DNA from 3 places in the Caproicibacterium sp. BJN0003 genome. Region 1 is predicted to be linked to each of the others. Evidence: predicted binding sites of a transcription regulator. Region 1 holds the regulator's gene; each other region holds the start of a gene.
What was found. The regulator Rex, encoded in region 1, represses fermentation and respiration genes when NADH is low (regulators of the CRP and FNR family bind a similar motif). The targets are predictions, from matches to a motif close to ATTGTTAANNNNTTAACAAT.
Positions count from the first base shown of each region.

Region 2: OP489_RS06130 (butyryl-CoA:acetate CoA-transferase) is a predicted target of Rex. The motif match lies at 2,359-2,378, and genes of this name have one in related genera.
Region 3: OP489_RS01405 (phosphoglycerate kinase) is a predicted target of Rex. The motif match lies at 3,113-3,132, and genes of this name have one in related genera.

Region 1 covers NZ_CP111108.1:775,855-781,177, forward strand. Annotated here, with positions in the region: gene OP489_RS03845 (CTP synthase) at 1-231, shown strand, start outside; gene OP489_RS03850 (DUF2207 domain-containing protein) at 387-2,354, opposite strand; gene OP489_RS03855 (LemA family protein) at 2,356-2,904, opposite strand; gene OP489_RS03860 (redox-sensing transcriptional repressor Rex) at 2,941-3,570, opposite strand; gene OP489_RS03865 (ClpP family protease) at 4,503-5,222, shown strand; gene OP489_RS03870 (undecaprenyl-diphosphate phosphatase) at 5,258-5,323, shown strand, end outside.
Region 2 covers NZ_CP111108.1:1,215,644-1,220,966, forward strand. Annotated here, with positions in the region: gene hisH (imidazole glycerol phosphate synthase subunit HisH) at 1-484, opposite strand, end outside; gene OP489_RS06120 (manganese efflux pump MntP family protein) at 629-1,207, shown strand; gene OP489_RS06125 (helix-turn-helix transcriptional regulator) at 1,276-2,319, opposite strand; gene OP489_RS06130 (butyryl-CoA:acetate CoA-transferase) at 2,479-3,822, shown strand; gene acrA (acryloyl-CoA reductase electron transfer subunit beta) at 4,038-5,144, opposite strand; gene acrB (acryloyl-CoA reductase electron transfer subunit gamma) at 5,164-5,323, opposite strand, start outside.
Region 3 covers NZ_CP111108.1:291,643-296,965, forward strand. Annotated here, with positions in the region: gene gpmI (2,3-bisphosphoglycerate-independent phosphoglycerate mutase) at 1-906, opposite strand, end outside; gene tpiA (triose-phosphate isomerase) at 1,007-1,777, opposite strand; gene OP489_RS01405 (phosphoglycerate kinase) at 1,801-2,997, opposite strand; gene OP489_RS01410 (tRNA (cytidine(34)-2'-O)-methyltransferase) at 3,193-3,696, opposite strand; gene OP489_RS01415 (hypothetical protein) at 3,850-4,032, shown strand; gene OP489_RS01420 (MORN repeat-containing protein) at 4,275-5,323, shown strand, end outside.

The DNA of each region.
Region 1 (5,323 bases):
GAGGTCAACAATGACTATCGTGAAGATATGGAGAAGCATGGTATGATCCTCTGTGGAAGAAGCCCTGACAATCATATCGTAGAAATGATGGAGTTGCCTAGAGATCAGCATCCTTATTATATTGGAGCGCAGTTCCACCCTGAGTTTAAATCTCGTCCAAATCGTCCGCATCCATTATTCCAAGGTTTGATTAAAGCAGCAAAAGAACATCATAGGGTTGCTAAAAAATAAAATAAAAAGGCCGCCTGAAAGACTGAAACCTTTCAGGCGGCTTTTTTTTAAAATCGACGAAGTCTTTTATTAGAAAGATATCAAATGGGCAGGAATTCTAATTTTTAAAAACAAGTTTAGAATTCCTGCCCATTATTGTTTTTACGAAAGAATGATTATCGGCAGCCGCCGCCACCGCCACCAAAGCCGCCGCCGCCAAAACCGCCAAAGGAACTTCCGCCGCCAAAACCAGAGCCGGTAGAAGAACTGATAGAGGGGTGTGCAAGACGGGTTGCAGCCTGTGTGATTTGATTCATCGAACTGGAGAACTGTTCTCCAAAATCGTAGTTGTAATGATAGAAATTTCCATACCAGAAATAGGTGTACATCCAATTTCCACTTTGATAATCAACCGTATTGAGCTGAGGATAAACCAATTTGAGCTGTTTTGCCACTCTTTTAGAAATCCCCATCATAGTGGCATAAACAAGATATTCTTCCCAAAGTGCCAACTGCGGAACTTCATATTCCTTGAGATTTGAAAAATCAAGCATATACTTTTTAAGTCCATGCCATTGATCCCATTCTGTTTGGCCTTTTTTGGTAAGCCTCGGCTTTTTAGAGGAGCAAGAGACAGCGAGAATGATTCCGCCAATCAGCATGCCCAGCGGGAGATAGATCATCGTTAGGTTGGCAATAGCTAAAAGGACTACAAAGAGAACAATGCCCAAAACAGCAGCCATAGAGGCGATCGCTATGAAAGCTTTGACCGCTTTTGGACGTTTCTCATACCAATCAGCTTCAGTGTGTTCGCGCTCTGCTGTTACCCAAAATCTGGAGATCAAAGAGTCAACAGAGACATACTGCTTTTTAGCATACTGTTTAAAGTCTTTCATGGAAAAAGAACCATTATAATGTTCTGCTACATTGCTAAATAATTGTTGGAAAATAGCTTCGCTTTGAGTCAGGTCTTCGCGAGCCTTATCGTCCGTAATTGAAATACGAAATTCCTTCTCGTTTTGATCCGGAATAAGGTTAACGTAACCTTTGCGTGCAAGACTTAAAAGGGTAGCACTGTAAACTCTGCCCTTTTGCTCCTGCGTCAGATCTACACCACCGTCATAATAGTAGAACAGCTTGGCAATTCCACCAGGAGAAGCTTCTTTTGGAATCTCTCGATAATATTCCGGAGAATTGAGTTGATAAGGCTTAAAGTATTTTTTACGAATATAAATCGTCAAAAAGATTGCCAGTACTAAAAACAAAATACCACCGATTACATCAATATATCCGAGCTGTTTTTGCGTCTCTTGGTGCGCAATTGCTTTGTCAACTAAAGCTTGTTCCTCTGCCGCAATTTCAGATCCTTTCGCCTCATTTATTTGTTTTGGCGATTCTGAAAACAGGGTTGCAGGCGCAAGCATTCGTACGGCGACCATCGTTTCTTTTGGAATGTTTTCCAGAGAGAATGTGATTCCGGTGCCGTCCGGAAGGACCTCCCAAGAACCGGAGGCAGTGCTGTGGAGCCATGCGCGGATCTGGGTATTCGGATCAGAAACTGCCTGAGGCAACCGAATGGTTCCGGTCAGTTTAGTGACTGAAAACGAAAACTTATCTGGTACAAATGTGTCAAAAATTTCTCCAACATCCTGATAAACGTTCATGACATTGTGAATCGTATAGGAAAATGTGAAAGTACGGTTACCAGAAGTGAATTTTGGAGCGAACCAACCGATTTCAATCTGATTTCCTGATTTGTGCAGATAGCAGGAGTTTTGCGGCCCTGTTACATTTTCAGGATTAATATCACCGATGTTCTGGTATTCAATCCCACTATCATTATCAAATACACTGTTTAGTGTGATCGAATCAGCAGAAATGCCATTGCTTCCGGCCATATCGAATGTCCGGTAAAAATTAGAGTACGCTTTGCTGCGCTCTGTTACATGGAGCGCCCACTTTTCGGTGACAAGAAGATCTCCGTTTGATTGTGCCTGTGCATCAATCGTCATCTGTGAAACGGTTTGGCTGCCGCTGCTGCTTGCAGAAGCAGAAATAGTGCTGCCCCAAAACAGAGAACAAATTAAACCAAAGAGTAAAAAACTGAGAAGAGAAATTTTTGAAAATTTTCTTTTCATTTTCATATTAAAATTTCACCTGCGGTGCTTCGCGCTCTTCGTCCGAAACTTCATAATATGGGCGTGCATGGAAATGGAAGATGGAAGCAATCAAATTGCTGGGGAATTGTACGGTGAATTCGTTATAGCGCATGACAGTATCATTATAAAATTGACGGGAAATAGCAATCTTGCTTTCAATATCTTCGAGTTGTTTTTGAAGAGAAAGAAAGTTTTGATTTGCTTTAAGATCCGGATATTGTTCTGCTGTAGCAAACAGATTCACAATTGCATGAGAAAGCTGATTGTTTGCATCCATCAATTCCTGCGGATTTTTGGCACTGCCAGCAGCGGCACGCCATTTTACAACTTCCTCCAAAGTTCCTTTTTCGTGAGTGGCATAGCCTTTTACGGTCTCTACCAAGTTTGGAATCAGGTCAAAGCGCTTTTTCAGCTGAACATCTACCTGACTCCAGCCATTGTCTACTCGGACGTTTAATTTTACGAGGCGGTTATATGTTCCTGCGAACCAAAAAATCAGGATCAGAATGATAACACCAATAATAATCCAATACATAGAGATTCCTCCTTTTTAATGAAAAATCAGATAGACTTAGTTGGACATTCGATAGCAAAGGGTCATAAGACTGTCGTTTAAATGGACATTTTCCACCACAACATCCGGATAGCGCATTGCAATATCGTAATGGCTGAAATTCCAGAAATTGCGGATTCCAACTTTGTAAAGATAGTCGACATTTTTCTGGGCGCAACCACGGGGGATACAGAGTACGGCTACATCAGGATGTTCTTCCTGATAAAAGCTTTCAAAAGTTTCCGTCATACGAATGGGGAGACCGTCGGCAATTTTTCCGGCTTTCAGAGGATCATTGTCAAAAATCCCAATCAGCTGAAAACCCATCGCTTCAAAAGACATATGGCTGGCGATGGCCCTGCCAAGATTCCCGGCGCCAAAGAGAACTGCTTTATAGCAGTGGTCAAGGCCTAAAATCTGACGAATTTCAGAGCAGAGCTGATCTACCATATATCCGTAACCCTGCTGGCCAAATCCACCGAAGCAGTTAAGATCCTGACGAATCTGACTGGCAGTAAGTCCCAGACGTTTTGATAATTCCGTCGAAGAAATCCGAGTAGCGCCCTCTTTCTGCAGTTGACGCAGAAAACGGTAATAGCGCGGTAGGCGCCGGATCACCGACATTGATACATTTTCACGTTTCGGCATGAGCTTTATTTCCTCCTTGCAACAATCGTTGCTGAACATTTTTGCATTTTTTCGGAGAATTCCCCTGCATGACTCTGCACTTTTTGGACAATGTTTCATGTAAAAGAAAATCTCCGGTCAATATTTTCTTCCAATTCTAGTAGAAACACCTTTTTTAGGTTTGACTCCAAAAGATGATAAGAGTGAAATTGGGATTATTTTATTCTCCTTTTTAATTTATGAAAAGAGCGCTGAATAGTATCATTCTTTGGAGTGATCTTCGACCCTGGGTTTCATGAATTTTTAAAAATTTATCTCCCTAATTTTTAACACCTTTTGCCGCAAAAAAGAAAACACAGAATGCTTTTTTGGAGGAACGCTATCTGTCATTTTGCCCACCTATGAGGATTTCTATTTTAATTTAAGGGATAATATTGTTTAAAAAAATCCAAATTACAAAGATGAGAAACTAAACGGCAAGATTTAAAAAAGTATCTAAAATGGTTTTCCCTTTGGGTAGGGACGAATATTCGCGCTGCAAAAATTTTTATTTTTTAGTAATCTTTTAGTGCTAGTGGGAAGATCGGAAAATCATGATTTGGCCTGGATCTTTCTGATTATCCGGTCATCAAGAACAAAATGATGAAAAATGATCCTTTCTGCAAAGAAGTTTCCTGCAATATTCACCTTTTGGTGTTTCGACAGAATAGATTCCTTTACTTTATTTATAATAACATATTATCTAATAAATTTATGCAGTTGTCAATCAATTAACACCGAGAAAACAAGGAAAAAAGGAAACTCTTTTCCTTCTCTTGCGCAGAGCGGAAGGGAATGTTATAATAAAGCGATTCCTATAAGATGATGTGTTTCTTGAATGGGTCGTTTTTTTTAGGGCAGACTACCAGCTGGGAGGCGAATCTGTCTTGAAAAATAAACGGCCTTATGCATTAATGGATACGGATTCTCCGGAAAAAGAAGATGATGAAGAACGTCGGGACGAAATCAGTGAAAGCGGAAGTGTTACGGCGGGAAAACCGGGGCATCGAATCCATTGCCTGACCATTATCGGCCAGATTGAAGGACATTTTATCTTAGGAAGTCAAAATAAAACCACAAAATACGAGCATGTGATTCCGCAGCTGGTCGCAATCGAGGAAGCATCGGATATAGATGGTCTGCTGATTATTCTCAATACGGTCGGCGGAGATGTGGAGGCCGGGCTTGCATTGGCTGAACTGGTTTCTGGAATGAAAAAGCCAACAGTCAGTTTGGTGCTTGGCGGGGGACATTCAATCGGGGTCCCTTTAGCAGTCGCTGCAAAGCATAGCTTTATTGCACCAAGTGCTACCATGACAATTCATCCGGTTCGCATGAACGGCACGTTGCTCGGAGTACCGCAGACGTTGGAATATTTTCAGCGTATGCAGGAGAGAATTACACATTTTGTGGTGGGAAACAGCAAAATTACTGAAAAGCGTTTTATGGAACTTTCAATGAACACAGAAGAACTGGTTATGGACGTAGGAACCGTTTTAGATGGGCCTGACGCAGTACGAGAGGGACTCATTGATTCTCTTGGAAGTTTATCAGATGCGTTGGACTGCCTTTATGGAATGATTGACAAGAGACGAAAGAAAACAGTTAGACCAAGAAATAAAGAAAAAAAATGAGGCGTTTTTACGCCTTACATAAGTGGAGGTAACTTATGAGTATTCTGCAGGCAATTATTTTAGGAATTGTTCAAGGTGCAACAGAGTTTTTGCCGGTTTCC
Region 2 (5,323 bases), 440 kb from region 1:
TGGTCGCAATGACTTGGTGGCGTTTTTCCGCTTTTAAGTAATAAGAATGTACAAAATAAACATAAGAATTTTCTGGAAGATTTTCAAACAAGCCTGTATGGCACTTAAGATCCAAACTATTCCAACCAATGTGCGGGATCTTAAGACCTGGACCGTCTGGAATTCGAAGAATTTTTCCCGGAAGGATCCCAAGTCCTTTAACTCCATCACTTTCTTCGCTGCTTTCAAACAACATTTGAAGTCCCAAGCAAATTCCTAGAAAGGGTTTATTCTGTTCGATAAAGTGATAAATTTCAGGAACCATCCCTGACTTTTGAAGACTATTCATTGCATCTCCAAAAGCACCTACTCCGGGTAAAACCGCTGCATCTGCACGTTGTAGCTCCTTCGGATCAGCTGTTACCTTGACTTCACAGCCAATATAGTGAAAAGCTTTTATTACACTTTGCAGGTTTCCGGCTCCATAATCGATCAAAGCTATCATTTTCACGCCCCCCATATTGCGTTTATTTTAACATGATTTTTCAAAAATCGCAATTTCTTTTCTAATATTCTAAAATGATTGACAAACTATTTAAAAAGTTTTAATATAAAAAACATTGTTCTTGAATTGTCTGGAGGGAAAACTGTGGACTATTTTGCTCTGTTTGGAATTGCCGTTGGCCTTTCAATGGATGCTTTTGCAGTCAGCATCACAAACGGTGCCGTCACAAAAAAGCTGCGCTTTTCTTTTGCTCTGAAATTAGCCTGCAGTTTTGGATTATTTCAGGGGATCATGCCTATCATTGGATGGCTGGTCGGAATTACCGGCGCTTCTTTAATAGAAAGCGTTGATCATTGGATTGCCTTGATCCTTTTAAGTATTATTGGAATTCAAATGTTAAAAGAATCCCGCCATAAAGAAACAGCTGTTTGCTACCAAAATGATTTATCATGGAAACAAATTTTAGTACTTGCCGTTGCCACCAGCATTGATGCTCTTGCAACAGGCGTAATTCTTCCGAATGCAGTTGGTGCCTCAACACCTCTGTTAATGCTTTTAGCTGTCAGTATTATCGCAGTCGTAACATTCTTTTTTTGTCTCATTGGTGTTTATATTGGAAAAAAGTTTGGTCCTCTTTTGAGCAACCGTGCAGAACTTTTCGGCGGAATCGTTTTAATTGCAATTGGAATTGAAATTTTCGTTGAGCATATGTGGTTTTCCTAACATTATTTCCCGGAAAATAAGATGATCGGTTTTCAGTAAAAATCTTTTTGCTGAAAGCCGATCATTTTTTAAGTATTGTCATTTTGAAAATTTGGGGCACATTGATAGCGTTTATATACTTCACAAATTCTTTCTTGCATCTCATGACGCACGATTGTTGGGGACAAAACTGTCATTACCCCACTGTACTGTAAAAGCCATTCATAAAGTCCATCACTAATACTAACATCTGTACGGGCTGTAAATGCATCCCTACTGTGATCGCACTCCAAGAATTCCAAAGAGTCGCCAAAACGATCTAACATGATTTCTAATGCAGAATTTTTGCAGCGAATCAAAAGGGTCTGCCTTTCCCCGTTGTACATGTAAAAAGAATGCCGCAAATAATCATCTGCATCAAAAGTTCCACGATAAGAACAAACTTCTTCAAATGGACGCGCCGGCTCCTCCAGAATCTCCACCTTGTGCATGCGATCCAAGCGATAATTCGAAACAACATCATATTTTTTATAATTACAAGCTAAATAATATTTGTCATGACTCCATAATAAAGCATAGGGACTCAGAATAAATTCTCGTCCAAAGTCAAGCGTTACTCGGTTGTGCCAAAGGATCTGATGCTGATATACCATCCGAATTTTCTTTTTGGCACGGATTGCTTTTTCCAGCGTATCAATTGTATAAAAAATTTCTCCATTTTTACATTTATAAGTTCTGTCAAAACTGATTTGACGGCACATATCTTCCGCCTGATGTACACTCATCAAGCTTTTGAGGTGATCAATAAGCTGTTTCGTCCACTCTTCTGTTATAAATGGAGCGCTTAAAACAGCATCCATCAGCACACGTACCTCCGCGGTTTCGAATGAAGACGACTCTGCGAGGTAAAAACCTCTTTGGCTTGAGCCATTAGATTTTATAAAATCATACCCAGCATCTTTTAAAGCTTTTAAGTCTCTGCCGAGTGTCTTACGGCTACAGGAAAGACCTTCTTGTTCCAAAAGTTTGCCGACTTCTAAAAGGGTAATCGGATGATCCTGATCTGAATTCTTTCTGAAAATTTGAAGCATTTTTAATAAACACAATTTTTCTTTATTAACATTTGAATCCAATTTATTTCGCTCCTACTTTTATTTGCTTAATTTTACCATATTTTTAAAAATACAACAATGCCCGACAGGATAAGTGATTTCTTGTCTTTTAGCAGCAAACCTGATATAATATAAAACAAATAATTAAAGTAACCAAACGTGGTAGGAGGTTCTTTTGGAATGGATTTTTATGAGGAATATCAAAGCAAACTGACAACTGCTGAAAATGCAGTCAAGGTTGTCAAATCCGGTGACTGGGTGGATTATGGATGGTGTCTCGGGACTCCTGTTGTTCTCGATAAGGCTTTAGCTGCACGCTACAATGAACTGACGGATGTAAAACTTCGTGGCGGCGTTGTCATGCACCCCTTGGAGATTGCCAAAGTACCGGATGCGCCAACCCATTTTACGTGGAACAGCTGGCATATGAGTGGAATTGAACGTAAAATGATTTCTCTCGGAATGGCATATTACAGCCCTATGCGTTATTCAGAGCTGCCTCGCTTTTATCGCGAAAATCTGGATCCAGTTGACGTTGCCATGATTCAGGTTGCTCCTATGGATGAACATGGCTATTTTAACTTTGGTCCCAGTGCTTCACATATTACTGCAATGTGTGAAAAAGCAAAAACGATTATCGTTGAAGTCAATCAAAATATGCCTCGCTGCCTAGGCGGTTTTAACGAAGGAATTCATATCAACAAAGTAGATATGGTTGTAGAAGGTCCAAACGATCCGATCGACGCAACTGGTGCAGAAGCTCCTGCTACTGAAATTGACAAAGCTGTTGCAAAACTGATTGTAGAAGAAATTCCAAATGGAGCCTGCCTGCAGCTCGGAATTGGCGGCATGCCCAACGCCGTTGGCTCCATGATCGTTGATTCTGATCTGAAAGATCTTGGCGTTCATACAGAAATGTACGTTGATGCTTTTGTAAAAATTGCAAAAGCCGGAAAGATTAATGGGTCGAAGAAAAATATTGATTACGGGCGTCAAACTTATGCTTTTGGTTCTGGTTCCAAAGAAATGTATGAATACATGAATAACAACCCTGCACTGATGAGTGCACCTGTTGATTATACCAATGACGTTCGCACAGTTGCAGCTCTTGACAATTTTATTTCCATTAACAATGTAATTGATGTTGACCTTTATGGACAGGTGAATGCAGAATCTGCTGGGATTAAGCAAATCAGTGGTGCCGGCGGACAGCTTGATTTTGTTATGGGCGCCTATTTAAGTCATGGCGGAAAGAGCTTTATTTGTTGCTCTTCTACTTTTACCAACAAAAAAGGAGAAACTATTTCCCGTATTTTACCGACTTTGAAAAATGGCTCTATCGTAACAGATACCCGTTGTAATATTCAATGGCTTGTTACCGAATACGGAAAAGTAAACTTAAAGGGACTTTCCACTTGGCAGCGCGCTGAAGCAATTATTAGTGTTGCACATCCAAAATTCCGTGATCAATTAATTAAAGCTGCTGAATCACAGAATATTTGGCGCCAGTCTAACAAAATTTAAGCTCATTTTTCTATAAAAAAGGCCCTTGCTTTTCATCTTTTTCAAATGGCGATGAAAAACGAGGTCCTTTTTTAATCATTTTTTAATTTTACAGTAACTAACTTTTGTATATTTTCCGGTAAATTAAGAATACATTAATAAAAAGCCGCCCTTCTCCCAAATGGGAAAAAGGCGGCTTTTTATTCTCTTACTAAGAGAATTAGGAAGAAGGAGTCTTATTTGCTTGCTTCCAAAGCTTTAATTGATTCAGTCAGCATCGGAACGACTTTAAACAAATCGCCAACGATACCATAAGAAGAAATGTCAAAAATAGGAGCATCTGCATTCTTATTGATAGCAATAATGCATTCGGAATCCTGCATACCAGCCTGATGCTGAATTGCACCGGAAATACCAAGTGCAACATAAATACGAGGATGAACGGTCTTGCCTGTCTGTCCGACCTGATGATCGGAAGAAATCCAGCCAGCATCAACAACTGCACGAGAAGCGCCTACGACGCCGCCCAATACATCAGCCAGATCCTGCGCAATCTTAATGCCCTTTTCAACATCTTTGCTGATACCACGTCCAACGGAAACAACAATATCAGCGCCGATTAAATCGACCATCTTCTTGGCTGCTTTCTCAACATCAAGAACCTCTACATGGATATCGTCCTTTTTAAGGGCAACATTCAGATTCTCAACAACAACCTTCTGTGCACCAGCCTCATCATAAGGCTGAGTCTTCATAACGCCCGGACGAACAGTAGACATCTGCGGACGAAAACGCGGGCAAATAATGGTAGCCATCAAGTGGCCGCCAAATGCCGGACGAGTCATCTTCAAATTGGTATTGTTCTCAAAGGGAGTATGATCAACATCAATGGTAGAAGTCGTCTTTAAAAATGCCTTATATTTTTCGGTGTCTACATCCAGATGGGTGCAGTCAGCGGTCAAACCGGTATGCAGACGAGCTGCACAGCGAGGTCCAAGATCACGGCCAATGTTGGTAGCACCAATCAGGAGAACCTCAGGTTTCTTCTCTTTGACAGCATCACAGATTACTTTTGCATAACCGTCTGTTGTATAGGTCTCTAAGAGCTCACTATCACAAACATATACACGATCAGCGCCGTATCCGCCAAGACCCTTGACGTACTCTTCTTTAATATTATGACCAAGCAAAAGGCCGCAAAGCTCTACGCCTAGGTCATTGGCCAGTTTACGGCCTTCGCTGAGCAGCTGATAAGTGGTACTCATAATTACGCCTTCGCGCTGCTCACAAAATACCCACACGCCCTTAAAGGCGGCGGTGTCTTTACTATTAAATTCAGCCATTTATTACATCTCCTTTCAATTAGATAAGGTGTTTCCCGTCCAGAATACCAACGAGCTTGTCGCAAGTTGCTTTATCTGCGCCTTCCAGCATTACGCCGGCACCTTTAAGCGGAGGCGAGAAAGACTTATACACATTGGTCGGAGATCCTTTAAGGCCAATTGTATCCAAATCAACCAGC
Region 3 (5,323 bases), 480 kb from region 1:
AAATGCGACCAACACATTGGGCATGGTCGCATCATACTGCGTCATGCAGACGTAAGTGAGCGGGAAGAATCCTTTTTTGCGGGCAAAGCCGGAAAAATCGGGGTCAACAAAGGTGCGCGTAATTTCACGGGCACGGTCAGGACGAAAGTTAAAGAAGATTACGGAATCACCGGATTTTATACAGCCTTTCTTGTCAATGACCGCGGGAATCACGAATTCATCCGTTACCTTTTCCTGATAGGATTTTTCTACTGCTTCTTCGGCAGAATTAGCAAAGTTGCCTTCTCCATAGACCATGGCGGCATAAGCTTTTTCCACACGCTCCCAGCGATTATCACGATCCATCGCATAATAGCGGCCCATCACAGTTGCAATTTTGCCGACGCCGATCTGTGCGAGCTTTTGATTGCAGGCAGCTACAAAACCTTTGCCTGAGGTCGGAGGAACATCGCGGCCGTCCAGCAGTGCATGGATATAAACATTCTTTACATTCATGCGTTTGGCCATTTCTACAAGCGCATAGAGATGCTCAATATGACTGTGAACACCGCCGCTTGAGAGCAGGCCGACCAGATGAAGGGCTTTTCCTTCTTGCTTTGCATTTTCCATGGCAGAGAGCAAAGCTGAATTTTGAAAGAAGTCACCGTCTTGAATTGACTTCGTAATGCGGGTCAGCTCCTGATAGACGATACGGCCGGCACCAATATTGGTGTGACCGACTTCACTGTTGCCCATCTGACCATCCGGCAGCCCAACGTTTAGCCCGGAAGCGCCGATCTGCGTGATTGGGTTTTCTGAAAAGAAACGATCAAGATTCGGCTTATTGGCAGCGGCAATGGCATTTCCGGTGGGAGGGGCAATTCCGAAACCGTCCAATATCATTAGAATTAAAGGCTTTTTTGCCATAAAATAGTTCCTCCTTTAAAAGAATCCTTTTTCTGCTTTGATATACAGAGCGCGGACAGGGCTAAAACGCCCGGTCCGCGCCGGAAGTTTATAATTATGATTAGCCTTTTGAAGCAGCGTCTACGATTGCAGCAAAATCATCCGGCTTTAAGGATGCGCCGCCGATGAGACCGCCATCCACATCAGGCTGAGCCAGAAGTTCCGCAGCATTTTTTGCCTTCATGGAACCGCCGTATTGAATAGTAGTTCCTTCGCTTACCTTTTCACCGTAAAGAGATTTCAGCGTATTGCGAATGACCGAGCAAACTTCATTGGCCTGCTCTGAAGTTGCGGTTTTTCCCGTTCCAATGGCCCAAAGAGGCTCATAGGCGATAATCATTCGCTTCATTTCTTCTTCGGAAACGCCGTTTAAAGCGATCTTTGTTTGCATAGAAACCAGTTCTGAAGTGATTCCTTGTTCCCGCTGTTCCAAAGATTCTCCAACACAGACAATGACGGAAAGTCCAGCATCCAGTGCAGCGCGAATCCGTTTGTTAACGGTTACATCAGTTTCACCAAAATAGGTTCGGCGTTCGCTGTGACCGATAATCACGTAGGGCACTTCCATAGAAGCAAGCATATCGGCGGAAATTTCACCGGTATAGGCACCACTTTTTTCCCAATGGCAGTTTTCAGAACCGACCTTTACGTTGCTTCCATTAGTAAGCTGCAACGCTACAGGAAGATCAACATAAGGAACACAGCAGATGACTTCGCAGTCTGCATCTTTTACAAGCGGCAGAATTCCACGGATCAGTTCTTCTGCTTCTTTCGGCGTTTTATTCATTTTCCAGTTGCCGGCAATGATTGCCCGGCGGCACGATTTTTTCATGGAAAAATCTCCTTTTTATCTGGTTAGTCTTTATCGTTTAGGCAGGCAATTCCCGGCAGAATCTTCCCCTCAAGAAATTCAAGGGAAGCGCCGCCGCCTGTGGAAATATGAGTCATCTTATCTGCAAAGCCAAATTTCTCGACTGCCGCAGCAGAGTCGCCGCCTCCGATAATGGAAATTGCACCGCTGTCGGCAACTGCCTGTGCAATTGCTACCGTGCCGGATTCAAAGTTTTTCCATTCGGAAAGTCCCATAGGACCGTTCCAGACAACGGTTCCGGCTCCGCTGATAGCAGAGGCAAAAAGCTGTTGCGTTTTGGGGCCGATATCGAGACCCATCCAGCCCTCTGGGATCTGATCGGAATCAACAATCTTTGCTTCGGTATCCGGTTTAAATTCATGCCCGATCTTGTTGTCTACAGGGAGCAGAAGTTTGACGCCCTTTTTTTCAGCAGAAGTCATAATCTCTTTTGCAAGATCGACTTTATCTTCTTCGCAGAGAGAAGTTCCGACGGAATAGCCTTTTGCGCGCAAAAATGTATAAGCCATGCCGCCGCCGATAATTAAAGTATCGACCTTTGTGAGCAGGTTTGTGATAACGGAAATTTTATCTGATACTTTTGCTCCTCCCAAAATTGCAACAAAAGGACGTTTGGGATCGGAAAGCGCTTTGCCCATAATGGTGATTTCCTTTTGAATCAAAAAGCCGCAGACAGCCGGAAGATAATTGGCAACGCCTGCTGTAGAAGCATGAGCACGGTGTGCAGTTCCAAAAGCGTCGTTTACATAAATATCTGCTAAAGAAGCCAACTCTTTTGCAAAAGCAGGATCATTTTTTTCTTCTTCCTTATGGAAGCGAACATTTTCGAGCAGTTCCACTTCACCGTCTTTTAAAGAAGCGGCAATCGAACGAGCGCTTTCTCCAATGACATCATCTGCCATTTTTACAGGAAAACCAAGTTTTTCCGAGAGGCATTTTGCGACGGGTTTAAGGGAATACTTTGGATTGAATTCTCCCTTTGGACGCCCGAGGTGAGAGCAGAGAATTACTTTTGCCTTGTGACCCACAAGGTAAAGGATCGTTTTCATTGCACCATCAATGCGCTTGGTATCGGTAATGTTTCCCTGATCATCGAAGGGAACGTTGAAATCGCAGCGGACAAGAACTCTTTTTCCGGTTACATCAATGTCCTCAACTGTTTTTTTGTTCAGATAGTTCATGGTGTTTCTCCTTCCGTTTTTTCGCTTCCAGATAGGTAAAAAAATCTTTTAAATTGGTTTTATTATACAACGCCCCAAAAGGGTTTTCAAGCAAACAAAGAGCAATTTGGAAAAGATAATTAAAAATTTAACAAACTTTTTATTGAAACAATCGTTTTATTTTTTGCTGAAAACGGGATTTCATTCACTGCCGTTTTACCAGTGCAGCCGATGAAGTTCTCCTTTGACGAGAAGTTCCGGATATCCCCACTGCCGCAGACATTCATAGACTCCGATTGCAACGGAATTGGAAAGATTGAGACTTCTGGCATCGGGATTGTTGAGCATGGGAATTCGTACGCAGGATTCCGGATTTTTGAGCAGCAGCTCTTCGGGCAGACCGGCGGTTTCTTTTCCGAAAACCAAATAGCAGTTTTCCGTTGGATAGGAAATATCACTGTGGATATGTCGGGCTTTTGTGGAAAAATAGAAAAAATTTCCGTCGTTTTTCGCAAAGAAATCGGCAAGACTATCGTAATAGGAAATATCAAGCAGATGCCAATAATCAAGACCGGCACGCTTTAATTTTTTATCATCAATTTTAAATCCCATGGGGCCGACCAGATGGAGCCGGGCACCGGTCAATGCACAGGTGCGTGCAATATTTCCGGTATTCTGTGGGATTTCGGGTTCGACAAGAACAATATTGAGTTTCGACATAAAGGGAACTTCCTTTCGCTTTTATTTATTTTAACAGGAGATGGCAAATATTTCGCCGAATGTTTCAAGCCATAAAACCATTCTAGAAGGGGATGATAGAAAATGGGACTTGTCTTTTTGGGTTCCGCAATTTTATTCGGGAGGTTGTATTTAATGTATAAGAATACAATGGGCTTTGTAAAAGGAATCGCCGCCGGCGCAGCTGTCGGTGTTGCCGCTGTGGTTATTGGAGGAAAGGCAATGGAAAATAACCGTCAGCTAAGAAGAACTGCTCATAAGGCAGCGCAAGCTGTTACTGGCTTTGTTGATGAAGTCGGCTCGGCGATTCGCGGTTAATCAAATGAATTTTTCCTTTGGCATCAGGCTGTCCGGCAAAACCGGATGGCCTTTTTATTTTTTTAGGAAAATATAGAATTGCTTTTCTAAAGATTAAATATATCATATTTTTTTAGGATGGTCTATCTTCCTTTCATTTAAAAAAGGAAATTCTGCAAAGTGGTTGCATTATGCAAACGCTTTTCTTATAATAAATATGGATTATTTTGTTGAATTTTGGTTTTGAAAGGATGGCGGCAGCGGTGAGTGACCCGGTTTTTTATTCAGTAACCTGTGCACGCTTCTGCGAGGACGGACAGGATCTTTTGGGGAAAGTGCGCCAAAACTGGTTCCGGGAAAAAATTGCCCAGCGTGGAGAGATCAGTTCAGAGGAATTTGGTGCAGACTTAAGCGCCAAATATCACCTTGCTGACCATCACTTTTTATGGAAAATGAAGAGCTCTAGAGAAATTTTTCAGAAAGCGATTCCGCAAAAAAACGGTTGGGCAGTGATTTCTTGGTATCCATCCGGCGCTGTTCGATCAAAAACTACTTTTAATGAGCAGCAGCAATGGGAGCGTACGGCATATTATGCCGGAGACTTTGAAAGGCCGCAGGTAGTGCTGATGCCTTCTCAAGAGAGAATCTCTATGCTGGAATATGATCGAACGATACAAAAGTACCATAGAAGAGAGCTATATCCCATTAAGTTGGAAGAGGGGACAGCCCGTCGAAGCTTAGTGGATACTGTTGCAGGAAGTCCGCGAGTAATCGCGTATACGCAAGATGGAACTTTTGGTTATGAAACACAGGAAGAGCTGGAACGCCGAGCGGCCGTAGAACGAGATTTTTCCAAAGGTGATTACAGCGAAGAACCAGATTGGAAGCCGGTAAAAACAGCGCCGATTGATTTCCAGTTTGTGCCCAATGATCATGCGCTGGATCCGGTTCAGCCTGCAGAAAAAGAGCATCTTGAAGCAAAAACAGTGCCGTTGACGGTAGAGCAAGAAGATCAAGATGAAAATGAGGATGTTATTGTTGAAGCAGTCCCACCTAAAGAATCTGCAGCGATTGAAATTGCAGATTCGGAAGAGGAAAAGGAAGAAGAGAAGATAGAAACACTTTCTGAAGAGAAAGTAAATATAGAACCAGCTGCGGCAGAGACGAAAGAAGCACTCGAAGATCATTTGCCCAAAACGGAAGATCAAAAAATACAGCCGGAGAAAAAGCAGCAACTGCCAGCGAAGGAAGCAGAACCTGAGATGGCCGAGATGATTCCGGCAAAACGAATTGTTGTAAGCGCAAATGAAGA